DNA from 3 places in the Methylobacillus flagellatus KT genome. Region 1 is predicted to be linked to each of the others. Evidence: predicted binding sites of a transcription regulator. Region 1 holds the regulator's gene; each other region holds the start of a gene.
What was found. Region 1 encodes sigma-54, which starts transcription at its own class of promoters, with help from an activator protein. Its sites were predicted from a motif close to TGGCACNNTTCCTGCT; they were not measured.
Positions count from the first base shown of each region.

Region 2: the regulator sigma-54 is predicted to act here: its motif matches at 3,455-3,470, upstream of glnL (nitrogen regulation protein NR(II)).
Region 3: the regulator sigma-54 is predicted to act here: its motif matches at 5,676-5,691, upstream of MFLA_RS08025 (class II aldolase/adducin family protein).

Region 1 is NC_007947.1:147,259-157,476, forward strand. It holds gene MFLA_RS00715 (NAD(P)/FAD-dependent oxidoreductase) at 1-995, opposite strand, end outside; gene MFLA_RS00720 (KpsF/GutQ family sugar-phosphate isomerase) at 1,124-2,122, shown strand; gene MFLA_RS00725 (KdsC family phosphatase) at 2,162-2,650, shown strand; gene lptC (LPS export ABC transporter periplasmic protein LptC) at 2,660-3,349, shown strand; gene lptA (lipopolysaccharide transport periplasmic protein LptA) at 3,375-3,905, shown strand; gene lptB (LPS export ABC transporter ATP-binding protein) at 3,989-4,711, shown strand; gene MFLA_RS00745 (RNA polymerase factor sigma-54) at 4,731-6,197, shown strand; gene hpf (ribosome hibernation-promoting factor, HPF/YfiA family) at 6,228-6,554, shown strand; gene hprK (HPr(Ser) kinase/phosphatase) at 6,654-7,613, shown strand; gene rapZ (RNase adapter RapZ) at 7,617-8,459, shown strand; gene MFLA_RS00765 (PTS sugar transporter subunit IIA) at 8,506-8,916, shown strand; gene MFLA_RS00770 (HPr family phosphocarrier protein) at 8,909-9,178, shown strand; gene ptsP (phosphoenolpyruvate--protein phosphotransferase) at 9,222-10,218, shown strand, end outside.
Region 2 is NC_007947.1:2,623,667-2,633,884, forward strand. It holds gene aroE (shikimate dehydrogenase) at 1-558, opposite strand, end outside; gene MFLA_RS12485 (rhodanese-like domain-containing protein) at 567-1,022, opposite strand; gene glnA (type I glutamate--ammonia ligase) at 1,273-2,682, shown strand; gene MFLA_RS12495 (DUF4124 domain-containing protein) at 2,787-3,269, shown strand; gene glnL (nitrogen regulation protein NR(II)) at 3,482-4,579, shown strand; gene ntrC (nitrogen regulation protein NR(I)) at 4,635-6,023, shown strand; gene MFLA_RS12510 (HepT-like ribonuclease domain-containing protein) at 6,169-6,516, opposite strand; gene MFLA_RS12515 (nucleotidyltransferase family protein) at 6,513-6,803, opposite strand; gene MFLA_RS12520 (porin) at 7,064-8,269, opposite strand; gene MFLA_RS12525 (deoxyguanosinetriphosphate triphosphohydrolase) at 8,523-9,641, opposite strand; gene aroB (3-dehydroquinate synthase) at 9,638-10,218, opposite strand, start outside.
Region 3 is NC_007947.1:1,673,296-1,683,513, forward strand. It holds gene MFLA_RS08000 (energy transducer TonB) at 1-214, opposite strand, end outside; gene MFLA_RS08005 (ABC transporter ATP-binding protein) at 248-1,075, opposite strand; gene MFLA_RS14555 (hypothetical protein) at 1,066-1,401, shown strand; gene MFLA_RS08010 (ABC transporter substrate-binding protein) at 1,520-2,566, opposite strand; gene MFLA_RS08015 (ABC transporter substrate-binding protein) at 2,563-3,657, opposite strand; gene MFLA_RS08020 (ABC transporter substrate-binding protein) at 3,811-4,869, opposite strand; gene MFLA_RS08025 (class II aldolase/adducin family protein) at 4,884-5,612, opposite strand; gene MFLA_RS08030 (sigma-54 interaction domain-containing protein) at 5,970-7,115, shown strand; gene MFLA_RS08035 (DUF5610 domain-containing protein) at 7,129-7,710, opposite strand; gene MFLA_RS08040 (NADPH-dependent FMN reductase) at 7,867-8,421, opposite strand; gene MFLA_RS08045 (methyl-accepting chemotaxis protein) at 8,689-10,218, opposite strand, start outside.

The sequences.
Region 1 (10,218 bases):
GTCAATCCATAGCGGAAGTGCCCGGTATTGAGATATAGGTTCTCGATGCCTGGGTGTGGGCTGATGATGGGCAGGTTTTCAGGAGTTCCTGGTCTTAAGCCGCTCCAGTGCTTGAGGATGGGAAGGTCTGCTAGTTCCGGCATCAGGGCTGCTGCCTTGGCGCGGATTGCATCCCGGACGGTATCCGTCACGGAGGGGTCGAAACCGACATCCTCAAGGGTGCTGCCAGCCAGCAGGTATCCGTCTCGGCGCGGCACCAGGTAGAAATCCTCGCGGAAGATCACGGCGCGAGGATTGTGCTCAGGCTTGTAGAGCAGGATCTGCCCGCGCATGGGCTTGATCTGCAGCTTGCTGGCCACCTCTTTGAGCAGCTCGAAGCTCCAGGCGCCGGAAGTGACGATAAAGCGGTCAGCTTCCAGTAGTTCGCCAGACGTAGTGGCCCATGCGGTAAGCCTGGATGTGCCGGGGGAAAGCGGCATGAGCTCGGTGCGTTCCAGTAAGCGTACATGGTGGTTTTCCAGCCATGTACGCAGGGCATGCATCAGGCAGGGAGGGCGCACCTGTTTGACGTCGGGCAGCCAGAGCGCATCTTGTCCATTGGGTGATTGCACCCCGAAGCCTGCGGCCTTAGTGTCTTCCGCCTTGACCTGGTAGCGGGCACACCACGTCAGCGCGGCTTCGCGATCGAATGGTGGCAACAGCAGAAAGCCGGAATCGAGCATTTGCGGATCTATGCCGGTTTCCTTGAACAAGCGTGCACAGATGTCCGGATATAGGGATGCGCCATAATGCGTGAGTGTATTGACATGGTCTGAATACATCCACGGCAGCAATGGAAACATGATGCCAGTGCCCGCCCACGAGGACTCTCCCGAGGTCTGGCTGGCGATGTTGTTGCGCTCGACAATGGTGACCCTGCAGCCACGAGAAACCAGCTCCATGGCGGTGAGGCAGCCGACGATGCCGCCGCCCGCAATCAATACATGCTGGCTCATGAGGCGTGGTTCCGGGGCTGTGTAATGTGAAGATGGCAGGAATGGAATAGAGTAATCACGCAAAAATTATGCCGACTTTACCGGCATATCCTTTATTCAGGGAACATTCCCTTTTATACTTGGCACATATGGGAATTTCCAAGTTAAAGCCGAGCAATAGCGCCACTACGCTACTGCAACTTGCGCGCGAAGTGTTGGCCATCGAGGCGAGAGAAGTGCAGGCATTGGCCGGGCGCCTCGATCAGAGCTTCGTGAACGCAGTCGAGCTCATTTTACAATGCCGGGGCCGAGTTGTCGTGACCGGTATTGGCAAATCGGGTCATATCGGCAACAAGATTGCCGCTACATTGGCCAGCACCGGGACACCGGCATTTTTCATGCATCCCGCCGAGGCGAGCCACGGCGACCTGGGCATGATCACACGGGATGACGTGGTGATTGCGCTATCCAATTCGGGAGAGGCGGACGAACTGCTGGCACTGTTGCCGCCATTGAAGCGTATTGGGACGCCTATCATCAGTATTTCAGGCAACCGCCATTCGACCTTGTCCAAGGCGGCGGATATTTTTCTCGACGCCCATGTGTCACAGGAGGCGTGTCCCCTGGGACTTGCGCCCACCGCAAGCACGACTGCGGCGCTGGCGCTGGGAGATGCGTTGGCCGTTACCCTGCTGGATCAGCGCGGGTTCTCGCGCGAGGATTTTGCCCTGGCTCATCCTGGCGGATCCATTGGCCGGCGGCTGTTGCTGCATGTACAGGACGTCATGCGTAGTGGGGACGATATTCCTGCCGTGTCGGTCAGCAGCAGCCTTAAGGATGGCTTGCTGGAGATGTCGCGCAAGGGCTTGGGCATGACTGCGGTGCTGGATGCCGCAGACAAGCCTGTGGGCATATTCACGGATGGCGACTTGCGCCGGGCGTTCGAGGCAGGCATCGACATCAACGGGACCCGCATGGCCGATGTCATGCATGCGCACCCCCGCAGCATTTTGCCCGGGCAGCTGGCCGTCGATGCCTTGGCCTTGATGGAGCAATATTCTATAAGCAGTCTGCTGGTCGTCGACCAGCAGGGTAATCTGGTCGGCGCACTCAATATGCACGACTTACTCATGGCAAAGGTGGTTTAGAAGTTGATTTCCTTAGAAGAGCGCGCAAGGCGCATCAAGATGGCAGTATTTGACGTGGATGGCGTTTTGACCAATGGCGGGCTGATGCTGGGGGATGACGGCCTGGAATACAAGATTTTCCATTCCCAGGATGGTTTGGGAATGAAGATGCTCAAGAATACTGGCATCCGCATGGCCTATATCACAGGCCGCAAGTCCAATGTGGTGGTGAAACGTGCCGAGAATACAGGTGTACAGATCATCTATCAGGGTATAGACGATAAGCTAGAGGCATTCACCGACTTGCTGGAGAAGCAGGGCGTGTCAGCCGAGGACTGTCTGTTTATGGGGGATGATGTGATCGACATTCCTCCCATGCGCCGTGCCGGGCTCGCGGTGACCGTGCCGCATGCCATGCCGCTGGTCAAGGAGTATGCTCATTACACCACCGAGCGCCAGGCCGGGTTGGGTGCTGTGCGCGAAGTCTGTGAGCTGCTCATGCGGGCGCAAGGCACCTTCGACGCGCAAATGGCGCCATATTTGAAGTAAATGCGATAAATGCAAGGGCGCACCAATACCATCCTGTTTCCACTTGCCGTACTCGGCCTGATGGCCTTGATTACATTATGGATAGACCGCACGGTGCAGCCTCCGGAGCCGCGCATCGACGGGGCAACCCGCCACGACCCGGACTATATCCTGAATAACTTCGTCACGACGAAGACGGATGCGACGGGGTCGATCAGCCATATCCTCAAGGCATCTGAGATGCGGCATTACCCGGATGACGATACTACCGAGCTGGAAAACCCGCATTTCACCCAGTTTGGGGTGGGCAGGCCTGCGACGACGATAGAAGGTAAGCGCGGCTATGTCTCCAGTGACGGGGCGGTCGTGGAATTCCGCGACAATGTGCGCGTGGTGCGGCCGGCATTCGGGGATCGCCCGGAAATGACGCTGACAACGGAATATCTGCGGGTGGAACCGGATCGCGAGGTTGCGTCGACCGATCAGCCTGTCGTGATTACCCAGGGCCCTAAGAGCGTGGTGCGCGCAGTCGGGATGGTGTATGACAAGAAAAACCAGACCATACAGCTTAATAAGCGGGTGCGTAGCCATTATGAGCGCCCTCCCGCCAAGCGGGCCAGCAGCAAGCCAAGGGCATCTGCCAAACCTGTGGCTTCCAGAACCAGCAAGCAAACATCCGGTAATAGTAAAAATGCCAAGCAGCCAACCAAGACCCAGTAGAACGATATTTTTCAGCGGAGAATCTATGCGCCACCCGCCTTATTCATTAGTGCTTGCCATACTGGCTGGCATGCTGTCAGTTTCCGCCTTCGCGGAAAAGGCCGACCGGGACAAGCCGATTGAGTTGGAGGCCGATGCCGTGCAGGTCAACGATGCCAAGAAGACCAGTACCTACACCGGTAATGTGATCCTGACCCAGGGGACCCTGGTCATCCGCGGCGACAAGCTGATCGTGCGCGAGGACAAGGAAGGCTTCCAGCACAGCACATCTTATGGCAATCCGACGACGTTCAGGCAGAAGCGCGACGGCAAGAACGAATACATGGAGGGTGGCGGCCAGCGGATAGAGTATGATGGACGCATGGACAAGGTGCAGTTGTTTACCAATGCCTGGGTCAAGCGCGGCGATGATATCGTGCATGGGGATTACATCATGTATGACGCCAACGCCGAATATGCGGAAGTCATCAGCGGCGGATCACAAGCGACAACTCCGACTGGCCGTGTGCGCGCCATTATTCAGCCGAGGAAGAAACCAGAGGCGGAGGCTCCCTGAGCCGGACGGCTGTTTGCAGCCTTCTGCCTGTTTACCGGTCAAGGCGACCGCGCTTTATATTAGAGATGGTATCGACCGCATAAATGAGTGAATTAATCGTAGAAAGCTTGCGCAAGCAATATAAATCGCGCACCGTCGTGCAGGATATTTCCCTGCAGCTCAACAGTGGCGAGGTGGTTGGACTGCTAGGACCGAATGGCGCGGGCAAGACAACCAGTTTCTACATGATGGTGGGATTGGTGCCCCTGGATGGCGGACGCATACTGCTCAATGGCAAGGACCTGAGTCGGATGCCCATCCACCAGCGCGCGCGCATGGGGTTGGCCTACCTGCCCCAGGAGCCGTCCATTTTCCGCAAGATGACGGTGACGGAGAATATCCAGGCCATCCTCGAGTTGCAGGAAATGACCGCTGAGCAGCAGAATGAGCAGCTTGAATCCTTGTTGCAGGAGCTCCATATCACCCATATACGCAACAGTATGGCAGTCAGCCTGTCCGGAGGCGAGCGCCGCCGGGTGGAAATCGCCCGCTGCCTGGCGACCAATCCCAGTTTTATACTGTTGGACGAGCCGTTTGCGGGGATTGACCCGATCGCGGTACTGGATATCCAGAAGATCGTACGTTTTCTGACCGAGCGCAACATCGGAGTTTTGATCACGGACCATAATGTGCGTGAGACATTGGGCATATGCGACCGCGCCTATATCGTGAACGAAGGCCGCGTATTCGCATCGGGGAAACCCAGTGAAATCATTCATAACGAGAGTGTAAGAGAAGTTTACCTGGGCAAGGATTTCCGCCTGTAGTCCATGCAGAATTAGAGAGATGAAACAAAGTCTACAGCTAAAATTTTCCCAAAATCTCGCATTGACGCCGCAGCTGCAGCAGTCAATCAAATTGTTGCAGCTGTCCTCGCAGGAACTCAACCAGGAGCTGGAGTCACTGTTGCAGGCCAATCCCTTGCTGGAGCGTATAGACGGTCCAGACGGTGCTGCCGAGATATCCGAAAGCTACAGTCCTGCCCCGGATGCTGCGGTTTCTGCTCCTGCCAGCGAAGCGCCTGCGCCCGCGAGCGAGGAATTGCCACGCATTGACGAATTTGGCGGCGGGGATGATTACTATGAGTCTTTCCAAGGAGGTAGCCGCTGGGAAGAAGGCGGCGCTAATAGTGAAGACGATAACGACTTCAGCTTTCAGGAAGCGGCCAACCTCACTCTGCGTGAACACCTGCTGAGCCAGATCAAGCTGCTGCCTTTGTCGGAACGTGATCAGACCTTGGCGATGGTACTGGTAGATGCGATCAATGACGATGGGTATCTGGAACAGTCCCTGGAAGAGCTGGCCGAGCTTTTGCCGGAAGAGCTGGAGATCGATCCGCTCGAGCTTGAAACGGCACTCAAGCATATCCAGAATCTGGATCCGCCGGGGATTGGCGCCCGCAACCTGGCAGAATGCCTGACATTGCAACTGCGTGCCTTGCCGGCAGAAACACCTTTTGTGGAGTTGGCGATCAAGGTTGCCGAACAGCATCTGCCCCTGCTGGCAAGTCGTGATTACACGCGCTTGCGTAAACTGCTGCATTGCGATGATGATGTCCTGAAATCGGTGCAGCAACTGGTGACCCAGCTCAATCCGCGACCAGGCGGCGAATTCAGCCACATTACTTCGGATCATTACATCCAGCATGAAATCGTGGTGAAGAAGATCAAGGGGATCTGGGTTGCCAGCCTGAATGATGAGGTCGTACCCAAGCTGCGTATCAACCAGCTTTATGCCGGCATCCTGAAACGGAATCGTGACAGCTCCAGTCAATATCTCATGAGTCAGATGCAGGAGGCGAAATGGATGATCAAGAATATCCAGCAGCGCTTCTCCACTATCCTGCGTGTGTCGCAGGCAATCGTGGACCGGCAGCGTAATTTCTTCGAGCACGGCGAAGTGGCCATGCGCCCGTTGGTGCTTCGGGAGATTGCCGATGAGCTGGGCCTGCATGAATCGACCGTGTCGCGCGTGACCACAAGAAAGCACATGCTCACACCGCGCGGTGTTTACGAGTTGAAGTATTTCTTCGGCAGCCATGTGGCGACAGAGTCGGGAGGAGCGTGCTCCGCCACGGCGATCCGTGCGTTGATCAAGCAGATGGTGAGCGAGGAAAACCCGAAGAAGCCGCTGTCCGACAATCAGATCACCGATATCCTGAGCAAGCAAGGGATTGTCGTGGCAAGAAGAACTATAGCGAAATACCGCGAGTCTCTACAGATACCCGCGGCCAACCAGCGCAAGTCGCTTTGATTTGCGCGTTTTTCAAGTAAGGAGAGTGTTATGAATTTGCACCTGACCGGACATCATCTAGAGGTTACTCCAGCGTTGCGCGAATATGTGCAGTCTAAACTGGCTCGACTCAGTAATCACTTTGATCATGTGATTGACCTCAAGGTCACCCTGAGTGTAGAAAAACTGGTGCAAAAGGCGGAAGCCACCCTGCATGTGCCTGGCAACGACCTGCATGCGGAATGTGGTGCAGAAAACATGTACAGCGCGATTGACTTGCTAGCTGACAAGCTGGACCGCCAAGTGTTGAAGCATAAGGAGAAGATCAGCAACCACAACCAAGCATCAGGTGGCCTCAAGCACCAACCGGTTGAGTAACCTTCGGTGAGATGCTGCAAGCGCTATGCTACGAGCAAGGATTTGACGCGCTTGCAGCAATTTCTTCTGCATGTTCATCCCCCAAGGTATTAAGCATACATGGCTGAAATCAGTGTGACCCAGCTTTACAAGGATATGCGCCGCAAGCTCAAGCTGAAATGGGTAGCAGGGTTGGCGGGTGGCGACAATCCCCTGACAAGTGAAACCGTGACCAAGCCATCTCTGGCGCTGGTCGGTCACCTGAATTTCGTGCATCCCAACCGTGTACAGGTCTTGGGTTGCGCGGAAATGGACTACCTGCGCAGCCTGAAGGCGCGCGAATTGTTCCAGGCGATCAAGAACCTGTTTTCCGCTGACCTGGCAGCCATCATCGTCGCTAATGGCGAAGAAGCCCCGAAAGAACTGGTGGCGGCTTCCGACGAGTTCGGCACGCCTTTGTTCACTTCACCTTTACGCAGTCCCGGCCTCATGGATGTGCTGAGCCATTACCTTGCCCAAGCCGTGGCGATATCGGAAAGCTTGCATGGCGTGTTCATGGAAGTGCAGGGTTTCGGCCTCATGATCAAGGGCACCGCGGCCATTGGCAAGAGCGAGCTGGCACTGGAGCTGATTTCGCGAGGACACCGCTTGGTGGCGGATGATATCGTCGACTTCTATCGTATCGCGCCGGACAGGCTGGAAGGGCGTTGCCCGCCGTTGCTCCAAGACTTCCTCGAAGTGCGCGGATTGGGGGTGCTCAATATCCGCGCCTTGTTTGGCGACAATGCCGTCAAGCCGACCAAGCCGCTCGACCTGATCGTGCAACTGGAAATGGCGGATACCATGGTGCCGCTGGATCGGCTCAACATCAAATCGCAGCATGAGAAAATCCTGGATGTCAAAATCCCCAAGGTCGTGATCCCGGTCGCTGCCGGCCGTAATATCGCCGTCCTGGTCGAAGTGGCCGTGCGCAACCATATGCTCCTGTTGCGCGGCATCAACGGTACCAAGCAGTTCCTGCAGCGCCAGCATCGCGAGATGGCGCGCACTTCCCGGAAAACGAAACCACAGGCCGAATAGAGCATGCAGCTTGTCATCGTGACCGGTCTTTCGGGTTCAGGCAAGAGCATCGTGCTCAAGATGCTGGAAGACAGTGGTTACTATTGCATCGACAACCTGCCTGCCACCCTGCTGCCTCAAGCTTCGGAACATCTGAGCCAAGGCAATCACCAAAGAGTGGCAATCAGCATCGATACACGCAGTGCCTCGCTCGAGGCGCTGCCAGGCAACATCCGCAAGCTCAAGGATGAGGGCATCGAGGTACAGGTGCTTTTTCTCGAGGCCAATGTGGAGACACTGGTCAAGCGCTACAGCGAAACGCGCCGGCGCCATCCCTTGAGCAGTGACACCAGCACTCTGGCGGAGAGCATCAGTCACGAACGCCACATGCTGGAGCCTCTGGTTGATCTGGGGCTGCGCATCGATACCAGCAGTCTCAGCGCCAATGCCTTGCGCAATTGGGTCAAGGAATTCGTGACGCAGAAAAACGGTGAACTCATCCTGCTCTTCTCCTCGTTTGGTTTCAAGCATGGGATTCCGCTGGATGCAGATTATGTGTTTGACGTGCGCTGCCTGCCCAACCCCTACTATGATCCGGCGCTCCGGCCCCAGACCGGACAGGACAAGCCCGTGTGTGCGTTCCTGGAGGCACATGACAGCGTACAGAACATGTATGACGATATCCGCGGTTTCATCGAGCGCTGGCTGCCCAACTTCATTGCCGACAACCGCAGCTACTTGACCGTGGCGATCGGTTGCACCGGCGGCCAGCACCGCTCGGTCTATCTTGCAGAACGTCTTGCGGCACATTTCCGCCGCCAGGAATACCGCGTGCTGGTGCGGCATCGATCACTGGAGACCAACTAGGCCGCGTAGCCAGCCGCAGCGCAGCCGAGGATATGGAATACAACGCATGATAGGTATACTCATCATTGCCCATGGCACCCTGGGCGAAAGCCTGATTCACTGTGCAAGCCACGTCATGGGCTCGCGACCGCCGTTGCTGAGGCAGCTCGGGGTTGGTACGCATGACGACCCGGGCGAATTACTGCCGCAGGCCCAGCAAATGATCAGGGAACTGGACGAGGGGCAGGGAGTGCTGATACTTTCAGATATCTACGGCGCCACACCCTGCAACCTGGTGACAAGGCTGCTGATTCCCGGCCATGTCGAAGGCGTGGCCGGGGTCAACCTGCCTATGCTGGTGCGGGCGCTCACCTATCGGCAAGACAACGGCATCATGACCCTGGTCGAGAAGTCCATCAGCGGCGGACGCGAAGGCGTGGTGCATTTTTCCAAGGACGCATGTAAGCATCATGATTAAACAAGAAATAGAAATCATCAATAAGCTGGGCCTGCATGCCCGCGCATCCACCAAGCTCACGCAGACTGCCAGCCAATATGCCTGCGAAATCTGGATCGAACGCAATGGCAGGCGCGTCAACGCCAAGAGCATCATGGGCGTGATGATGCTCGCGGCGAGCAAGGGCAGCAAGGTGACGCTCGAAACGAACGGCAGCGACGAACAGGCTGCCATGGATGCCCTGGTGAAGCTCATCAACGACCGTTTTGGCGAACCTGAATAACGGTTTCGCCATGCCTTCCTTCCCCCCTCAGGAATAATCTTCCATGGCGCAGAGCAGCAAGGTCAGTTTTTCCATGCACGGCGTCGGCGTGTCGGGTGGCATCGCCATCGGCAGCGCCCATCTCGTCGCCAATGCCCTGGTCGAAGTGGTGCATCACCAGATTCCCAGGAAAGCGGTCGCAGCCGAAATCATCCGCTTCGAGCAGGCATTGGCCCATGTCAGGCGCGACCTCGAGTCCGTGCGCGAGCAATTGCCGGCCAATGCGCCTGCAGAGCTGGCAGCCTTCATCAACACGCATCTGATGATATTGTCCGACAAGCATTTGTCGGAAGCGCCCAAGGCCATCATCGAACAGGAGCTGTGCAATGCCGAATGGGCATTGAAGCAGCAGATGCATGAGCTGGTGGCGCAGTTCGAACTGATTGAGGATGAATATCTGCGCGAGCGCAAGCAGGATGTGGTGCAAGTGGTGGAGCGCATCATCAAGGCCCTGCTTGGCCACCCCAGCGCGGCCGTACGTCCGGAGGAAAGCGCGCAGATACTCGTGGCATACGATGTGTCGCCGGCCGATGCCATCCAGTTCAAGCATCACCAGTTTGCGGCTTTCATCACGGACGTGGGCGGCGCGACCTCGCATACTGCCATCCTGGCCCGCAGCCTGGGCATTCCCTCCATTGTGGCGCTGCACCGTGCGCGTGACCTGATCCGCGACGGCGAACTCATCATCGTCGATGGCAACCACGGCATCGTCATTGTCAACCCGGACAAGGATACCCTTGCCGAATATCGCCTGCGCCAGGAGGCGTGGGAGCTCGAGCAACAGAAGCTCAAGCGCCTCAAGCTGACCAAGGCAGTAACCCTGGACGGGGTTGAGGTCGAGCTGCATGCCAACATTGAAGTGCCTTCCGACGTTGCCAAGGCCAAGGCGGTGGGGGCTACCGGCATTGGCCTCTACCGCACTGAATTCCTGTTCATGAACCGGCGCGAGATGCCGGATGAGGAGGAACAATTCGCCGCCTATCGCACAGTGGCGGAGATGA
Region 2 (10,218 bases), 500 kb from region 1:
CACGACATCGAACTCTTGGTCGGCCAGGGCATCGAAACCGCGCGCGTCCAATGAAGTTTGACCCGGCCTCACACGTGCCGCCATCGCCTCTGCCTTGTCCACGGTGCGGTTGGCAATGCAGAGTGACAAGGGAGACGCTTCCAACAGGGGGGCCAATACTCCCTCCGCAGCGCCTCCTGCCCCCAGTAGCAGCACACGCTTGCCTGCCAGGGTGAATGCCAGGTTCTGCAGGATATCGCGCACCAGCCCGACGCCATCCGTATTGTCGCCATGAATGGCGCCGTCCGTGAAAGTCAGTGTGTTCACCGCACCAGCATCACGTGCCCGTGGTGTCAGCTCCGTCGCCAGGGAATAAGCCTCAAATTTGAAAGGCACGGTGACATTAACCCCTCGATAGCCTTTTTCCTGCAAATCGGTCACGATGGCAACGAATCCATCCAGGGGAGCCTGCACCTTGCCATATTCAAGCTGCTGCCCCGTCTGCTGCGCAAAAGCCGCATGAATCAAAGGCGACTTGCTGTGCTCCACCGGGTGGCCGATGACGGCGTAACGATCCATGACTATCCTCAGGCGTTGGTCCAGGGCAATCCGGCGGCTTTCCAGCCATTGATCCTGCCACGCTGCTTGGTATCGGGAGTGGGATCGCCTTCGAATCCCTCCAGTACGTTGTAGGCTTCGGCATACCCGGCCTGGGCAGCCACGACGGCTGCATTGTGAGAGCGGCCGCCAGAACGGCACAGAAACATCACCAGCGCCTCGCGATCAACCTGCTTGTCCAACTGAGCCAGAAAATCGGGATTGGGGACCATGCCGGGATAAAATGCCCACTCGATGTGCGTCGCATGGGGCACACGCCCCACCAGCTCAAGCTCCGCTTTGGTGCGTACATCCACCAGTTTCGCCGCTGGCGCCAGCTCCAGCACCTGCTGCGCCTCCTGCGGCGTCAATGCACCTGCATAAGGAAGCCCCTGCTGCTCAGCACGCTGCTTGGCATTCTGCAAAATGGCACTCAATGTTTCCATCGCGTTCTCCTTTCCTCTCAGAACTGCGGAGTATAGCGTTAAATTTTGCCACAATTCCATGAGCACCAATATGGTGCACAAAACCTCTTGCTCGCAATATAGTGGTGCATCACATAGCGTTTCTCTTTTGGATCCTTATATGTGAGAATGGGAATTTACGTAAATTCCGTGGCACAGTTCCTGCTTCACTTCAGTGTCAAGCATGCGTGCTTAATCAACTTCTTAATCCAAAAAGAGCTAGGAGAATCAAATGGCGGTGGCCGATGTATTGAAACTCGTGAAGGAAAACGACATCAAATTTGTCGATTTTCGCTTTACTGACACCAAGGGCAAGGAACAGCACGTAACCGTGCCAATTTCTGCATTCGACGAAGACAAATTTACCGAAGGCCATGCTTTCGACGGGTCTTCCATTGCAGGCTGGAAAGGTATCCAGGCATCCGACATGCTCCTGATTCCGGACCCGAACACAGCCAACATCGACCCGTTCATGGATGAACCCACCCTGTTCCTGACCTGTGACGTTGTGGATCCTACCGACGGCAAGGGATATGATCGTTGCCCACGCAGCATTGCCAAGCGTGCTGAAGCCTACTTAAAGTCCAGCGGCATCGGTGACGCAGCCTTCTTCGGTCCCGAACCAGAGTTCTTCATTTTCGACTCCATCAACTGGTCCGTGGACATGAGCGGCAGCTCGGTCAAGATCAACTCCGAAGAAGCCGCATGGGCCTCCAACGAGAAGTTTGAAGGCGGCAACACCGGCCACCGCCCCGGCGTCAAGGGCGGCTACTTCCCTGTGCCCCCGATCGACTCCCTGCACGACATTCGTTCCGCCATGGTTGTGGCGCTGGAAGAACTAGGCGTGCCCGTCGAAGTTCACCACCATGAAGTAGCAACCGCTGGCCAATGTGAAATCGGCACCAAGTTCAGCACCCTGGTTCAACGCGCCGACTGGACACAGATTCTCAAATATGTCGTCCTGAATACTGCTCACGCATACGGCAAGACAGCCACCTTCATGCCCAAGCCCATCTCTGGCGACAATGGTTCCGGCATGCACGTGCACCAATCCGTATGGAAGGACGGCAAGAACCTGTTTGCAGGCAACGGCTACGCCGGCCTGAGTGAGTTTGCCCTTTACTACATCGGTGGCATCATCAAGCACGCACGTGCGCTGAACGCCATCACCAACCCGGGCACCAACTCCTACAAGCGCCTGGTTCCCGGCTTTGAGGCCCCTGTGAAGCTGGCCTATTCCGCGAAAAACCGTTCCGCCTCCATCCGTGTCCCATTCGTGCAATCCGACAAGGCACGCCGCATTGAGGCACGCTTCCCCGATCCAACCGCCAACCCATACCTGGCATTCAGCGCATTGCTGATGGCAGGCCTGGACGGCGTGCAGAACAAGATCCATCCTGGCGAACCTGCTACCAAGGATCTCTACCACCTGCCACCAGAAGAAGATGCAGCGATCCCAACCGTTGCCTCCTCTCTGGAGCAAGCGCTGGAAGCCCTGGACAAGGATCGCGAGTTCCTGACCCGCGGCGGCGTGTTCTCCGATGACTGGATCAGCGCTTATATCGATCTGAAGATGGAAGAGGTAACCAAGCTACGCCAGACTCCACACCCGATCGAGTTCAGCATGTACTACAGCGTTTAAGCGGCGCAACCACCAGAAAAAGCGGGGTAACCCGCTTTTTTTGTATCTGGAATCCATCCCGTCAGCAATTGCCTGTCCCAGACTTCTGCTCTACACTGAATCTCATGAAAAGAATCAGCCTATTCCTTCTGGCCTGGCCCATGTATGCAGTCATGCATGGCAGCGCCCATGCCGAAATCTACAAAAGCGTGGACGAACATGGGCATGTCACCTACTCCAATGTCCCCAGCAAGGGAGCCATCAAACTGGATATAGATCCGCCGCCCCCGGCTCCCCCGCCCAAACCCAAGCCCCAGGCCACGCCTAGCGATTTTCCGCGCATCGACACCCAAACCCAGAAAAAGCGCGATGAACAGCGCAAGCAAATCCTGCTTGAAGAGCTGGAGGCTGAACGCGCAGCCCTGGAAGAAGCAAAAAAAGCCTATGCCGAAGGCGAATCCAAGCCTGAGGTTTACCGGGGCGCCAACGGAAAAACCTATCGCAACGTCGCAAAATTCGAGGAAAAAATGAAGCGCTTGCAAGCCGAAGTGGATGCGCACGAGCGCAATGTACAGCTCTTGGAAAAAGAATTGGAAGCATTCAAATAACTACTGCCCATACCGGCGTCATGTCCACGCCAGGCCCACTATGCACAGCGAAAGCATGAGGAGAAAGCCTTGGTCGCCCCCAATGCACAGCAAATAGCGCTATACCCCACCCGCGCTTGCAAGCGCGGGGCTGACGCGAGCCGGGACGCCTGTAGCATAGCCTGCCTGCATAACGCCACGGGGCCTGGCCTGGCTTTTGCTTAATAGAAGCCATGGAACATAAAATCCCCCCCTCATTCGCAGGTTTAGAGCATTTATCGACCGCGATTATCCTACTCAATAATCAGCGTCACGTTGTCTATGCCAACCCCGGCGCCGAGGTGCTATTCGCCATCAGTGCCAAACAGATCGCAGGCCTGCCGGTGTCTCAGGTATTTCCTGGCTGCGACATCCTCGACTCCGCCATGGAACACGCCATCAAGTACCACAGCCCGTTCCGCGAGCACGAGTTCCCTATCACCACGCTGCGACAGCAATCTTTCGCCGTTACCTGCACTGTGACGCCGGTAGAGCTGGACCCAGCGTGCCTGGTACTCGAATTCCAGCATATGGACCAGCAGCTGCGCATTGCGCGTGAAGAACGCATGCTCATCCAACAGCAAGCCAACGCCGAACTCCTGCGCAACCTGGCCCATGAAATCCGCAATCCGCTAGGCGGGCTACGCGGTGCGGCGCAACTGCTGGAACACGAGCTGCCGCAAGTCAGCCTGCGCGAATACACCCAGGTCATCATCAAGGAGGCCGACCGGCTGCAATTGCTGATGGACCGGCTGCTGGTGCCGCACCGCGTCCCGAAATACGAGCCGACCAACATCCACGAAGTATTGGAACGTGTGCGCAGCCTGCTGCTGGCTGAGTCCCCCCGCGGCATCCAGATCCGCAGGGATTACGACACCAGCCTGCCCGAGCTGATCGGCGACCGCGAGAAACTCATCCAAGCGGTCCTGAACATCGCGCGCAATGCCGTGCAGGCCATGCTGAACAACCCTGGCGAGCAAGCACCGGAAATCATCTTACGTACGCGTGCGGCCCGTCAGGTCACACTGGCAAAAAAACGCTACCGGGTTGCCATCAAGCTGCAGATCATCGACAACGGCCCCGGAATTCCGCCCGACATCCGCGAGCGCATTTTCTACCCGCTGGTGTCAGGCCGGGAGGGCGGAACAGGCCTGGGCCTGACGCTGGCCCAGACCTTCATCACCCAGCATCACGGCATGATCGAATGCGAAAGCGAACCGGGCCGTACCACTTTCACCATATTGCTGCCAATAGAAAGCACGGCAATGAAGTCTTACATCGCAAGACAATAAACCACAGCAGAGCAAATACTTTCAATACAAAACAAAGACTGTACAGGTAACCATCATGAAACCGATCTGGATCATAGACGACGACAAATCCATACGCTGGGTATTCGAAAAGGCGCTAGCCCGTACAGACATGGATTTCAAGACTTTCGCATCGGTACCCGAGGCACTGAATGCCCTTACCCGGGAAGAGCCACAAGTCATTGTCAGCGACATTCGCATGCCTAATGGTTCTGGCCTGGATTTCCTGCATGAGGTGAAGCAACGCCATCCAGACATTCCTGTCATCATCATGACCGCTTATTCCGACCTGGAAAGTGCCGTTGCTGCATTCCAAGGCGGGGCTTTTGAATATCTGGCCAAGCCTTTCGATGTTGACCAGGCGATTGAAATCATCCGCCGTGCAGTGGATGAAAGCATGCGCCAGGCAACTGAAGTAGTGATACAAGAGGAAACACCAGAGATCATCGGCCAAGCTCCTGCCATGCAGGAAGTGTTTCGCGCGATTGGTCGTCTGAGCCGCTCGCACTCCACAGTATTGATCAATGGCGAATCCGGCACCGGCAAGGAGTTGGTGGCAAGCGCACTGCACCGTCACAGCCCCCGTTTCGACAAGCCGTTCATTGCCATCAATACCGCAGCCATCCCCAAGGATTTGCTCGAGTCTGAACTATTCGGCCATGAACGCGGCGCATTTACCGGGGCGCAAGCCGCCAGGCGCGGACGCTTCGAGCAGGCGGACGGCGGCACCTTGTTCCTCGACGAAATCGGCGACATGCCTTCTGACCTGCAAACGCGCTTGTTGCGGGTGCTATGCGATGGACAGTTCTACCGCGTAGGGGGCCACCAGCCGGTCAAGGTCAATGTGCGCATCATTGCCGCCACCCACCAGGACCTGGAAGAAAGGGTCAAGCTCGGGCTGTTCCGCGAGGACTTGTTCCACCGCCTCAACGTCATCCGCCTACGCCTGCCGCCGTTGCGCGAACGCCGCGAAGACATCCCCTTGCTGGTCAAGCATTTCCTGCAGCATAGCGCCCGCGAACTGGGCGTCGAAGCCAAGCAGCCATCCACCGCAGCCTTGCGTTATCTCGGCACGCTGAGCTGGAGCGGCAACGTGCGCCAACTGGAAAACGTATGCCACTGGCTCACCGTCATGGCCCCCGGCCAAAACATCGACATCGCCGACCTGCCGCCTGAACTCAAGGAAGATGCCGCCAAACCCGCCAGCGCCACCTCATGGCAGAACGCCCTCGCATCGGAAGTCACGGATGCCCTTAACCGTGGCGAACACGATATCCTCGATAGCCGCACTCAGCAATTCGAGCGCATCCTGATCACCAAGGCACTGCAACATACCGGCGGACGCCGGATCGAAGCAGCAACGCAACTCGGCATGGGACGCAATACCCTCACCCGGAAAATCCAGGAACTAGGGATAGACGAGTAACAGTCTATTATTAATTCACAATCTTTAATGCCGGGCAAAGACCCGGCATTTTTATTTACTGTTATCTAGTTAAAAAGACAATAAAAAACGGCACTCTAAGTTACCGTTTTTACAATTCAAACTTAATTAAGCAAACTAGAAATTTTCAGATTCCCCTAAGCAACCCAATTTGCCTCACCAAATCTGGAATATTACGTTGAACCGTTTGCCACACGACATTCAGGTCAATATCAAAGTAACCATGAGCAATCCGGTTACGCATACCACGCATATTTCTCCAAGGAACTTCGGGATGCTGTTCAACAAACTCGGCATTACTATCCATCACCTTCGCCGCCGCCTCACCAATAATCACAAAACTCATGATGACAGCTTGTTGGGTTCGCTTATCTGCCAGAAAATCGTGCTTATCCAATCCATCAACAAAATTACCGGCATCCACTGCCGCCTGATAGATGTGCTCAAGATAATCCGACAAGCGGCTCTCATTCATACCGATTGTGCTTCCGCAAGCACCTTATCCCGAAATTTAGCCGGGATGTCTGCCGGAGTTAGAAGATCAACCTGAATGCCAAGCAAGGCTTCTAAATCCTCTTGCAAACCTCCCAAATCAAACAACGTCGTATCAGGCAATGCATCAACCAGCAAATCAAGATCACTAGCATCTACATCTCTACCATGCAATACAGAACCGAATATCCTAGGATTCCGCGCACGACTAGTTTCGACCATTTTACGAATGGCTGCACGGTTTTTATTCAATACCTCAGAAGGCTTCATCTGAATTCATCCTCTGCGCTAAATGGATACATCCTTAATATTATGACAATAAAAATCTATCATCACTTAAATCCTCATCAACACCCGCCCGCTCCAACCTATATTAATCTGCAATTCTATTTAATAGACAAGATATATTACTAGTTACGAAGGCAATATCAAGATACAAATACACGCCGATCGCAGATAATAAAAAACGGCACCTGAAGAGTGCCGTTTTTCTGACGATTGCTTTCTAAGCTAAATCTTGCGATTTAATCCTAGAAGAACAGGATCGCGCCCAAGCTAACAGTCTTAGCCTTACCGTCAAGACCGCCAACTACGTTGTTTTCGATCTTTTGTTGAGCATATTCTGCAACCAGGTTCAGGCTCTTGGTCAGAGGGTGGTAAGCACCAACGATCCAAGACTTGTTCTCGATGTCATAAGCGTTAGTACGCTCTTCAGACTTGCTGACACCGTAGGAAACACCCAGCTTGGTACCAACTGTAGGCAACTTATAAGTAGCTTGAACATAGCCACCCTTGTCATCAGACTTGTTGCCACCCAAGAACTGCAAACCACCTAACTGGCCACCAGTCTGCATGTCCAGACCTTTACCATCATAGTAGTAACCAACCAAGCCGAAATCAGCTACGTTGATCTTACCACCCAGGTCATAACCGCGGGAACGATAATCACCTGTTTTAGTGTTATTGTGCTTTTGAGTAATGTAACCAGCCCAAACTTTACCGGAAACATCACCAGTCCACTCGTAACTTACCTTACCATCAAAACCAAGTTCTGTTTTGTCATCAGCAAGAGCAGTACCAGCAGCTACGCCATCATTACGCAGACCTTCACGAGCAGCTACAGCAAAGCTGAAACCGTTCCAGTTAGGGGATGCATATTGAATTTGACCGATCCAGTCAGCGTAAACATAACCGGAACCGATACGGCCCAGTGTAGAGTTACCAGGACGACCAGCACCAACACCAACGCCCAACAGGGTCATGTCGGAGAGGATAGCATCAGAACCGAACAGACCGAGGTCACGACCAGCCTTGATAGTACCCCAGGAAGCATCACCAAAAGTCATGTAAGCTTGACGAATGTTGATGGAGTTACCATCACCAGCACGGCTTTGCCAATTACCATTTGCACCTTGAGCGGTACCAGTAGTACCAAAACCACTGTCAGCATTCGCACCAACAAAGAATGTGAACTGGAATGCAATATCCAGATCGTTCTGACGAGTCTTACCACCGATACCGATAGCGGAAGGCAACAGACCTGTAGAAACTTGGTTCTTTCTAGCGTTATTAGCAAAAGCTTCGCCAGAGTAACGAGTGTTTGTGTAGTAAGTATTGACGTTACCACCGATATCAATCGTCCAGTCACCTGCTGGAATGATGATACCTGCGTTTGCAGCGGAAGCGCCGAAAGCCAATACTGCGCCAGCAACTGCCAGGCCTAGTTTCTTGTTCATGTATATCTCCTAATGCGTTTTAGTTAGCTCCCGTGCGGTTTTTACCACCGCTTCGAGAGTATTTCGCCTACTTCTTGTGAAAGAAGTTATGGGCAGTATGCCAAAGGCGATTCAGAGGCTGCAAGCAATCTTGTAGTTTTTTCATGCTGAGCTGGGGATTGTGTTGCAATTACGCAACACATTAATGCTATAGCCAATATTTTCCGGGAAAACTTCTTCTCTGCTAATCAGTTAGAAAAGAATGCTAAAGCTTTTATTCAGAAATGGAGAACAGCCGCTGATGCTCACGGATGGCATAACGGTCCGTCATGCCCGCAATGTAGTCCGCAATCACCCGCGGCTGTGCATCGCCGTCTGCAACCCGGTATTCATCAGGCAGCAGGGTGGGGTCTGACAGAAAGGCGTTGAATAATTCCGCAATGATGCGCCTGGCCTTGGACGTCATGCGATTGACGCGGTAATGCCGGTAGAGGTTGGCCCTTAGGAAGCGCTTCAACTCAAGCTGCTGCTCGTCGATGGCCGGGCTGAAGCCGATCAACGGCGGAAGCGCCCGGATGTCGTCCAGTGTCCTGGGGGCATGGTCTGCGATGTTCCTGCGGCTTTGTTCGCATAAATCCGTCACGAGGATATGAATCATGCGCCGGACGGTTTCGTGGATCAGGCGGCGGCCGGCCAACGCAGGGTATTGCCGCTGCACCAGGGAAAACTGCTCGGCAAACAGCCGCACCTCGGCAAGCTGTTGCATCGTGATCAGGCCGGAGCGCAAGCCGTCGTCGACATCATGGTTGTTATAGGCGATCTCGTCGGCCAGGTTCGCCACTTGCGCTTCCAGCGAAGGCTGCTGCTTGTTGATGAAGCGCTCCCCTAATTCGCCTAACAGCCTTGCGTTGGGCAGGGAGCAATGCTTGAGAATGCCTTCGCGCACCTCGAACGTCAGGTTAAGGCCGTCGAATTCGGCATAGCGCAATTCCAGATGGTCCACGACGCGCAGGGATTGCAGGTTATGCTCAAACCCGCCGTATTCGCGCATGCACTCATTGAGCTGGTCCTGCCCGGCATGGCCGAACGGCGTGTGCCCCAGGTCATGCGCAAGCGCCACCGCCTCGATCAGGTCTTCGTGCAGGTTGAGGTTGCGTGCAATGGCGCGGCCTATCTGCGCCACTTCCAGGCTGTGCGTCAGCCGGGTGCGGAACAGGTCGCCTTCATGGTTGATGAATACCTGGGTTTTGTATTCCAGCCGGCGGAAAGCGCCGGAGTGAATGATGCGGTCCCGGTCGCGCTGGAAATGGTTGCGGGTCGCCGGCGCCGGCTCCTCATGGACCCGCCCTTTGGTCAAGGCCGGGTCGGCGGCATAGGGCGCCAGCGCTATCATGCGGCGATGGCCAGGGTTTCTTTCAACAGAGCGGCATCATAGTCGCTGGTCACCAGAGATTTGCCTATGCCTTGCTGCAGGACCAGGCGTATCTGACCATCGACGACTTTCTTGTCCAGCCCCATGAGGCCGAGATAGCGTTCCACGCCCAGTGCCGGCGCCTCTATTGGCAGCCTTGCTGCCTTGAAGATAGCCTTGATGCGGCTGATCTCGGCATCCGTCAGCCAACCGAGGCGGCGCGACAGGTCAGCCGCGAGCATGGTGCCTGCCGCCACGGCTTCGCCGTGCAGCCAGACGCCATAACCCATGGCATTCTCGATGGCATGGCCGAAAGTGTGGCCCAGGTTGAGCAAGGCACGTTCGCCCGACTCGCGCTCGTCAGCGGCCACGACTTCTGCCTTGTTCTCACAGGATCTGTAAATGGCATAGCTCATGGCTTCGGTATCCAGCGCCAGCAGTTTTTGCATGTTGGCTTCCTGCCAGACGAAAAATGCCTCGTCACGAATCAGGCCGTATTTGATCACTTCCGCCAGGCCGGCAGAGAGTTCACGTTCCGGCAGGGTGGACAAGGTGTCGA
Region 3 (10,218 bases), 1.4 Mb from region 1:
CATGCACAGCAATCACGATCAAGCCCAAGGCCAAGTAGTTTCGGCCGCCGCCCGGGGAGGCCAACTCTTGCTGAAGTTCTTTCTGGCGCAGGTAAAATGCCTGGTCGAGCCGTTTGCCTGCTTCGGCAATGCGCTTCGATGGCTCATCCTTTTTCTGCAGGAAGTCGCCGCTCTCAAGCAAGCCGCCAGCAGGCCTCAAGGCAGATGTAGACACGTATATCCTCCTTTTATGTCGTATTGCAATGTGCTAGACGAAATCTGTCAGCACGTCATCCTTGATACGCTGAAATTCCAGACTGGAACGTACGCGCGGCCGTGGCAGATCAACAGGAACTATGCGCTTGATGCGCCCCGGGTGAGACTGCATCACCACGACACGATCTCCGAGGAACACAGCCTCTTCCACATCGTGGGTAACCAGGATAGTGGTCAGGCCCTCCTGCTCCCACAAGCGTTGCAGTTCCTGTTGCAGCTTCAGCCTGGTCAACGCATCCAGTGCCGCAAATGGCTCATCCAGCAGCAACAATTGAGGATGCAGCACCAAGGCCCTGGCGATCGCCACCCGTTGGGACATCCCGCCGGAAATCTGGTGGGGATACGCTTTTTCAAAACCAGACAAGCCCACCAGGTCTATCTGTGCCTGGACGCGGCGCTTGCGTTCCGCCTTGGGAACATCCGTTGCAGAAAAAGCCAATGCGATATTGGCTTCTACCGTCAGCCATGGGAACAAACGGTGTTCTTGAAACACAATGCCGCGATCGAGGTCGGTTCCTTGAATACGCTTACCCTGATAGACGATGTTCCCTGCATACTGGGTATCCAATCCCGCGAGCAGCTTCAGCAAAGTCGATTTGCCGCAACCGCTGGCACCAACGATCGAGATAAACTCGCCAGTGCGCACCTCCAGATTGATATCGGAAAGCACCTGCAGGCGCTCGCCTGATAGCTGGAAGGCTTTTTCAACGCGTTCTATCGTCAAGGCGACCGGTTTCAGGCTGGTCCGCTGCCTTGCCACCTCTTCATCATGCAGCACTTGTTCACGCTTGAAATTCAGCACCGTATTCAATGCACTCAATTCTTGCTTCTTTCTGCCACCTGGGCATTGAAGTGCCCTGCGGCACACTACTCCAAATAACTTTTTTTAATAACCCACAACAAAAACATATAAAGGCAATTAAAAATATATTTTGGTTATATAAATGCAATCCTCGTGCCAAATTCTCAAGAAAAATAATTTTCTATTTAAATTCATTGAATTGGGAAATATTCGCTCTTCTACTGACAGCAAAACTGTTTCCATGGCAACAAAAATCGGCCCCAAGTGTTTCCATGGAAACAGATATCGCTGATGCAAATGAAACAGTGCCGATGAATCAAAGGCGTTATATTGCTTGTAATTGAAAATGGTCGGACATGGCCCTGACACTGTTGTGACACCTCAAGGCCAAGATCCAACCGATACTGTTTTTACAGCAGAGCGCCTCACCTGGATCGCTTCCCTGAACGCTCTTGGGTGCATTTAGTTCGGAGTCCAGAAGCCCTCAAGTTTGAGTTCCTTCAATGCCGTGGCAACAAAATGCGGGTTGAGCATCTGCTGAACATCCGCTTGCGTTCGCGTCAACCCGGATGCCTGCGCATAGGCGACTGCCTTGCGATAATGTTCTTGCAAGGCTACATCGTAGAGCGGCGACCAGCGCTGGCGCCAGCTCACATTATCTTGGTCATATTCTCTGCGGTTCACGCTTTCCGGATAGATCTTGTTGGAATATTCCCGGATGTAGGTTTCCTTGTTTTCATCCTGCGCTACCCAGTGCACGCTTTTCAGGTAGGCAGTGACGATGGCCTGGGTTATCTCGGGGTTCTGCTTTACAAAGTCATTGCGCGCCCACACACCGCCCATCAGTTTCCAGTCCACTGGCGCAGTCTTGGTCGACCAGATAATTTTGCCCACCCCCCTGTCTTCAAGGATGTAAGAGTCAAACAGGCTGAAAAAACCATCGACAGTACCGCTCGCCAAGGCGGCAGCACCGACTTGCGGATTGACATTGACGATCTTGAAGTCCTTGAATGTCAGGCCTTCGCTCTGCAACAGGTTGGAAAAAGCCAGCTCCCATGGGCGGCCGCGGTGCAAGGCGATCTTTTTACCCTTGAGGTCCTTGATGCTCTTGGCTGTCGAGTTCTTGGGCACAACCAAATAGGAATTGGAAGTCGTGCCCCAAGGCGCCACCAGCTGCACAGTGGGTTTGCTTGCATTGAGGATGATAGGCGGCAGATCGCCATAGATGCCAAAATCGATCTTGCCGCTGGCAAAACCTTCATTGATTACGGGACCAACAGACGCCATCGCCGCAGGCACCCATTCCACCTTGATACCCTGCTTGCGCAGCTCTTCCGGGAAAGCACCATTGACAACAAGAGAGGCACTACCGGCATATACCGTCTTGCCGCCGACGTTAGTCGCCACCGAGGCGATACGGACAACCTTGAGATCTTCGGTATGGGCTGTAGGGAAATAGCCCAGGAATGCTGCCAGCAACAAGGCGGGCAAAACGGTCAACCTCATCATTTTCCCTTAACCTCTACTGAACTGAGCTGAGCCTGATTGATCTGCTGGCTTTGCCAGTAGTGCTCAAGATTCAGCTCTTTGAGCGCATGTTCGACAAACTTTGGGTTGAGCAATTGATCCAGCTTGACTTCGTTGCGCACCAAGCCTGATTGTTTGGCATAACTCGCCACTCGTTGGTAGTGCGCTTTCAGGGCGTCGTCATAGAGTGGAGACCAACGGTCTTTCCAGGCGACAATGTCATTGTCGTAATCCTTGCGCACTACCTCTTCCGGCAAGGCATTGGTGGCATATTCCTTGATGTATTTGTCCTTGTTCGCATCCTGGGAAGTCCAGTAGTTGGTTTTGACATAGGCAGTCACGATGGTCTGGGTAAGCTCAGGATACTTATGGACAAAATCATTGCTGGCCCATAACCCGCCCATCAGTTTCCAGTCGGGGGGCGAGTTTTTGGTAGACCAGATGATGCGCCCGACCTTGCGTTGCTCGAGAATATACGCATCATTCAGCCCAAAGAACCCGTCTACTGTGCCGCTTGCCAAGGCGGCGGCACCGACCTGAGGATTCACGTTGACGATTTTAAAGTCCTTGAAGCTAAGGCCCTTGGATTCGACCAAGTTTGCAAACGCAATTTCCCATGGCCGGCCACGATGCAAGGCAATGCGTTTGCCTTTCAAATCTTCGATCGTACTGGCCTTGGATTTTGCAGGCACCACAAGATAGGAGTTGCCGCTACGCCCCCAGGGCGCCACTAATTGCACAGTGGGCCTGGAGGCATTCAGGATCACCGGAGGCAAATCACCATAAGAAGCAAAATCGATTTTACCGCTGGCAAAGCCTTCATTGATGATCGGCCCCACAGCGGAATGAGAGGCAGGCACCCACTCGATTTTCACGCCTTTTTTTGCGAGTGCCTCTTCCAACCCTCCTTCAGTCAATACTGCTGCGCCATTGAGGTAAGTGGTTTTGCCCGCAATGTTATACACCACTGCTGCAATCCGCACGACCTTGGGTGTTTCCTCGGCAAGGCTGGCAAAAGCCGGCAATGCCATCATGGCAGCCAGCGCCAGATGATAAATTTTTCTATGCAACATTCAACTCACTCCAAAACATGTCGGGCCTGCTTAACAATCCAGTGCGGGGTTCGAAACTCATGAAAATCCAATGAAAAACAGTGTGTTCACCCGCAGTCGGGTAAAACACACCGGTTAAAAGACTGGCTTGAATACCATGACTACCGACCAAGATCAGGCAACCTTGGCCTCCAGCTGCCTTTTGGCTTCCTGCAATGGGCGTTGATCCACCCATGCGTCAAAGTCGAAATCACGGTCAAGCAGGCCATAAACCCACATAAAATCCTTCTGTTTGCGGAATAGCGCGAGACGGTCAGGCGTCAATGTCGGTTCGAGGTTGAGGTGAAAATCGTTGCGGTATGCAGTCGCTACGCTCTCGGCCCCAGCAAAGGTCTCATCCTGAAGAATCGCATGCACACCCTGAAGATTATGCTTGGCCCAATCGGCCGCACGCAAAGTCTGGTAAAGGAAGCGGACCACGAGGTCGAAATGGTTCTCCAGCAAATCCTCGTGCACGGTGATGGGCCGCGGCGTGCCATTGTTCACCCTTACACGCTTGTCGGGATAGCTATCGAGGTCGATCCCGACCACAACACCTAAGCGCTTGGCCGCCTCGACAGCGGAAGCGCCCTTGACGTAAACCGCATCGAGATTTCCTGCAACCAGCTCATCCAAACCGGCCCACAGACTGCCCACCACTTCACGACTGCGCCTGCCATCTCCCCGCCCTTGCCCTGCCGCAGCCACTTCGACAAGTTCGACATCATCCAGGGTCAACCCTGCAATGCCGAGTGCGCCTTTATAACCGTGCAGGCTCATGCCGCGCGCAATACTGCTACCGCGCACATGATCCTTGATCGGGTGGTCAACGAATGCAGGCAACGCCAGCCGCTTGCCCTTGAGCTGGTGCGGCTCGGTAATACCGGAATCAGGTCTCACCAGAATCGCCTGCCATTCATCTATCCATGTCAGGCCGATCAGGCGAGTAGGCGCATATTGCGCGCGAGCTGCGATCGCCAGCAAGCTGCCGCCCTCACGGATGAGCGTAGGCAATTGATGGTCATAGTGATGCCGGTTATATTCCCGCGGACCATCCTGTAATGTAGAGACGGCAATACCATCTTTTGCAAACTCTTCATCCAGCCAACCCAACTTGTAGGCAATACCGGTCGCAGTCGGCACAGGGCAACGGGTAAACCAGATCCTGTCCACCCCATTGATCAACTCGCTCATGACCGCTCCTTCGATTAACGCAGGTCAGTGGAAGGCAGCAGGTTCAATTCCCTGGCCTGATCGTAAATCTTGGCCATCTTCCATTGCTGAGCCAATACACCGGGGCCGTAATCACGAGAGCCGCCGATCGCGTCTGCCAAGGTCTGGATTTGTGCACCCTCTTCAAGAATCAGAATAAATTCGGCAGTCTTGCGCAAACCTTGCTTGCCCCAGACGGTAGAACCGCCATTAGCCTCTAGAATTGCTGTGTTGTGCGGGTTCAACCTGATCTGATCCAAGATGAAATCCACTTCCTGCTGGCGCCTATCAATATAAATAGGAATTTCACGAATCAGGTTATAGCGCTGTACCGGCACATAACGAATTGGCAGTGTGCGATGGGTTTGTGCCCACGCTCCCAGATACGGCGAATGCACGTGCGAAATCGTCGTGATATCCGCATGCTCCTTGAATAACTTGGTATACCGAGTCGCACCGGCTGCACTGCCCTTGCCCAGCACCACATTTCCTTCAAAGTCCACGACCACCGCCTGCAGTTCGCGGTTATCCCAATTGAACGGGCCCGGATCGTTCACGATTACAAGCTTTTCTTCACCGGGAACGCGCTCGACAAAACCTACCGTGCCGTTCGCAGTAATGGTACCGGTGCTGCGGAAGGCGGCAAATGCAATCTTGGCATCAGCCAGCACCTGGGCAGCAAAAGCTTCCACATCGTTTTCTGTATCAATTGCGGTTACAGTCATTATTCACCTCTATCGTCATCAAGAAAGGCAGTACATCTGCCAGGTATCCTTGGGTGATAAAAGCGCAAGACATATGCCAACATTGGAAAATCTTGGCAATCTCCACAATAAATCAATTATTTCATTAGGTTATGAAAAGCATTGCCAATCAGCAACACACTTTTTACTGCTGAATTAGCAACAGTTGCTGCAAACGAAGCATTAGTGGCCATGAAGGCGTTGTACTAAAAGCAACACTCAACTTTCCGCCGCTTCACTTATTAAAAAAAAGAATATAGATATGAAAATATAGTTTTAGACCAGATAAAGAATTGTGCGTATATTTGTGCGATGTTTCTACAAGAAAGTCCTTAGCTAATGCATGCTGAACTATGGAATTATGAGCGGGCATTCGAGACTGCGGATCATGTCATCACGCATCCGAATCCCAGCGCGGTTAGCCTCTCCGTGCGCGCAAGCGCACTGGTTTTCAGTGACCCCAGGTCTCAGGAATTACTGAGCCTGATCGAGAAAATTGCCGCCAGCAATGCCACCGCCCTCATCATCGGCGAAACGGGTACCGGCAAGGAGTTGATCGCGCGTCACATCCATGCACTCAGCAATAGACGCGATGGCCCTTTTCAGGCCATCAATTGCGGGGCTTTTTCAGAGACCCTGGTAGAAAGTGAACTGTTCGGCTACGAACGCGGCGCCTTTACTGGTGCAACCAGTGCCAAGACAGGGTGGTTCGAGTCCGCCAATGGCGGCACCCTGTTTCTTGATGAAATAGGCGACCTGCCGCAATCGACCCAGGTCAAGCTGTTGCGCGTATTGCAGGAACGGGAGGTCGTGCGGTTGGGCTCGCGCAAGGCCACCCCGATTGATGTCCGCCTCATCGCGGCAACCAACGTCGACCTGGAAGAAGCCGTGCGTGCCGGGCGCTTCCGTGAAGACTTGTATTACCGTATAAAGGTGGTACCCATTGCCTTGCCGCCCTTGCGCGAGCGGCCAGGCGATATCCTACCGCTGGTTGAACACTTCCTGAATGTTTACAAATCCCGACTGCACACCGGAATCCCCAAACTCGCCCCGGAAACCATTCAGCAGTTACTTCATTATCCGTGGCCAGGGAATATTCGTGAGTTAGAGAACGTCATCCACCGCGCGTTGCTGATTTCCACATCGGAGACCCTGTACCCCAAGGATCTGGGCCTTCCACCGATCGGGACCGTGCCACTGGAGAAGCAAGACACCAAGTCGGCATGGGCTATTAATCAGGATACCAAGCTGGAGGCTACCGACTCCTCAACACCTCATCCGGCGACGGAAACTTATCAGCTGGAACGCGTGTTCAGCCAGCTTTTCGAATCCCCACCACCCAAGCTGTTCGAGCTGGTCAATGCAGTCCTGGTCGAGAAAGCTTATGAGTTCAGCAACAAGAACCAGGTACACACCGCTAGGCTGCTGGGTATTAGCCGCAATATCCTGCGGGCAAGGCTGAAAGAGTTAAAGCTGATTGCCTGATGAAGATTCTTCCCTATTCTTGACTGGATTGACCAACGTCCTCGCGGATTGCAGATTGCTTGGCTTCGAGAAAATCGTCGTAGCCCTTCTGCACTAGCGCATACGTGTTGGCAATATCTGCAGCAATATCGCTACCTTCCCCCAACACACCTAGTCCGGCGAGAATATCTTTGGCTTCGGCATAGCCTTTCTCGAAGCCACCCCGGATCAATGCCACGAAATCACGCACCACTTCTTCCGGATCCTGATCCGGATGCCGTGCAGCATAGGCATCAAAAAAGCCCGTTGACATGGAAAGGATGCGTCCTGCCGTCGCTTCGGCACTATGATCTCCGGCCATGGCGTTGCCGATGGCATTCGCCCCCAGCTGAGGCTCCAGTACGGCATTGATATGTTCTATGGCGGAGCGATACAGCAAGGCCAAGCCGTCATTGCCGGATTGAATGGACACCTTTAACGAAGCTTGGAGGATTTTTGCGTTGAGCATCGTCTTCTGCCCATCCGGTCGCGCTTCAGCAGCCTTTTTAGCCTCACTCAATGCTTCATTGGCCGGCCCCGCAGTACTGTTAGCAATATTATTGCTCGGTGCAACCATGTGTCCTCCTTGATCTTGTTTCTTGATGATATCCATCCATATCGGCTGAAACTCAAGAAAATGAAGCCATGCGGGCGCATCAAAGATTCAGGGAGCAGCCAAAAACCAAAAAGGGGCTGTTTTTCAGCCCCTTTTATATCTTAGCCTGGCCGGTCTTTACGCCACCAGGACTTGAGGCACCTGCGGATGCTTCAACAGGAATTCCGCCTGGTCGACAGCTACCGCGATCCGCTGACGGATGGCATCACTGGTCAGCTGATAATGGGCAAACTCACTATCTCTGGCATAGATAGCCGTTGGCGCGGTATATACACTAAAGAAGCTCACCAGCGTCCGTAACTGGTAGTCCAGTATCATGGCGTGCTGATCACTACCGCCAGTGGCACCCAGAATGGCAACCTTGCCGACCAAGGCCTTGGGGTCGAGCAAGTCGAAAAAGTGCTTCAGCAAGCCGGTATAAGAAGCCTTATATACAGGGCTGGCGATCACGAGCAAGTCAGCTGCCTGGACTTTTTCGTAAGCCTCCGATAACTCAGGGGGAAATTCCCCATACGATACGGTGCTGCCCAGGACGGCTGCAATCCCGGCAATATCAATCACCTCCGCTGGCGCATGCAATTGATGCGATGCCCTTGCAGCAATCTCTTCCACAAGCGCCCTGGTCCTGGACGGCTGCGATAAACTGCCCGAGATGCCCACTATTCTTGCCATACCGACTCCTACTTTCAAAGATTAATCCAATTCATGCCAAGGCATGCATTGAATAAATTCAGCAATAAAAGTGCCAGGGCAAAATGTAATTATAAATCAATTAAGAGCAATAAAAACCTCAAACCATTTCATGGTTAACTGCTGCCAGGGCAACAGCCAAACAGCACATATGCATCTACACCAACAGTTCAGCCGGTCATGCATCGGCAACAGCCTTGGAAATCAGGTAGCTCCTGAAGATGCAAACTTGATTCGGGAATAGCATCTTCAGGCTAACTGGAATATCTCCACGGCCCTCCTCAGGCTGCCGGCCTGCTCATCCAATGCAGTCGCAGTTGCGGCAGATTGCTCAACCAATGCGGAGTTCTGCTGAGTAGCAGCATCCATCTGCGTGATGGCAAGCTTGACCTGCGCAATACCGGTTGCCTGCTCACTAGAAGCTGCCGCAATCTCCCCGATCAGGGCAGCTATCTGATTGACTGAATTTGCAACCTCGTGAATTGTATTGCCTGCAGAGGTGACCTTGCGGGTACCTGTATCCACGACCTCGCCAGAAGCGGCGATCAGCACCTTGATCTCTCTGGCGGCGCTGGCGCTACGCTGCGCAAGTGAACGCACTTCGCTTGCCACCACGGCAAACCCCTTCCCCTGTTCCCCTGCCCGCGCGGCTTCCACGGCAGCATTCAGTGCAAGAATATTGGTCTGGAAAGCAATGCCGTCAATCAGCCCGGTAATCTCCTCGATCTGCGCAGATTTGGCGCTGATCTCCTGCATGATCCGCACGACCTCATCCATGGCAGCCTCGCCTTGCTTTGCCACAGCCACCGTATTTTGCACCATGCCTGTCGCCGTCCTAGCGTTTTCTGCATTATGCGCCACGGTTTCCGCGAGCTCCTCCATGCTGCTGGCAGTTTCCTCGAGCGAACTCGCCTGCTCCTCGGTACGGTGCGAAAGATCGTTGTTGCCCTGGGCGATTTCGGCGGTGCCGTTGTTGATCTGCTCAACACTATCGCGTACCTGGCGGACCATCTTGGCAAGACTGTCTTTCATGTCGATCAGGTAAGGATATATCTGCCCTGGACAATTCTTGCCGAATGGCTCTATAGGAAAGGTGAGGTCCCCATCGGCAATTTTCTGGAAATACGCTTTCACCTGATCCAACGGCATCCGGACAAAATGCACAACATACCGATCAGCCAGAACCAGCAGTACTAGGCAGACGCCGAGAACGCAAGCCACTGCAACCATCAGCAGCTTGCGGTTTTTCTGTGCATTTTCCAGCATGGCTTGCCCTTGCTGCTCCAACAGACCATTGACTTCCCGGGCCGCATTGCCGAAGTGACGACTGGCGCCAGCAACGACGCTGATATTATGCTGCCTGTACTTGGTAATATCGCCTTGTTCAAGCAATTCAATCAGCTTCTCCACTTCATCATGCACCAGGATGTAATGGGCTTTGAGCTGACGAATTGCATCGATGTCTACTGATGATGCCCCCTGCAGGAAAGCATTGAAACTGGCATCGGCCTCCTTCATTGCAGAGCGGACATGCAGAGATTCGGCCTGGCTTGCCTTCAGGTCTCCAGCCTCAAGATAATCATGTTGCCTGACCAGCCTGAGCCGGGCGCGCAGCAGATTTTCATTGGCCAAGACTAGGGATTGGGATTGCCTGAGCGTCGCGTGGCTGACCTCAAGCTCCTTCCCTGCCGCATTCATCCCAGCCAATCCTATGGCGGAAAGGGTCAGGATCAGGATGCTGATGAAAACCAGCACGATCATCACCATACGGTGAACTGT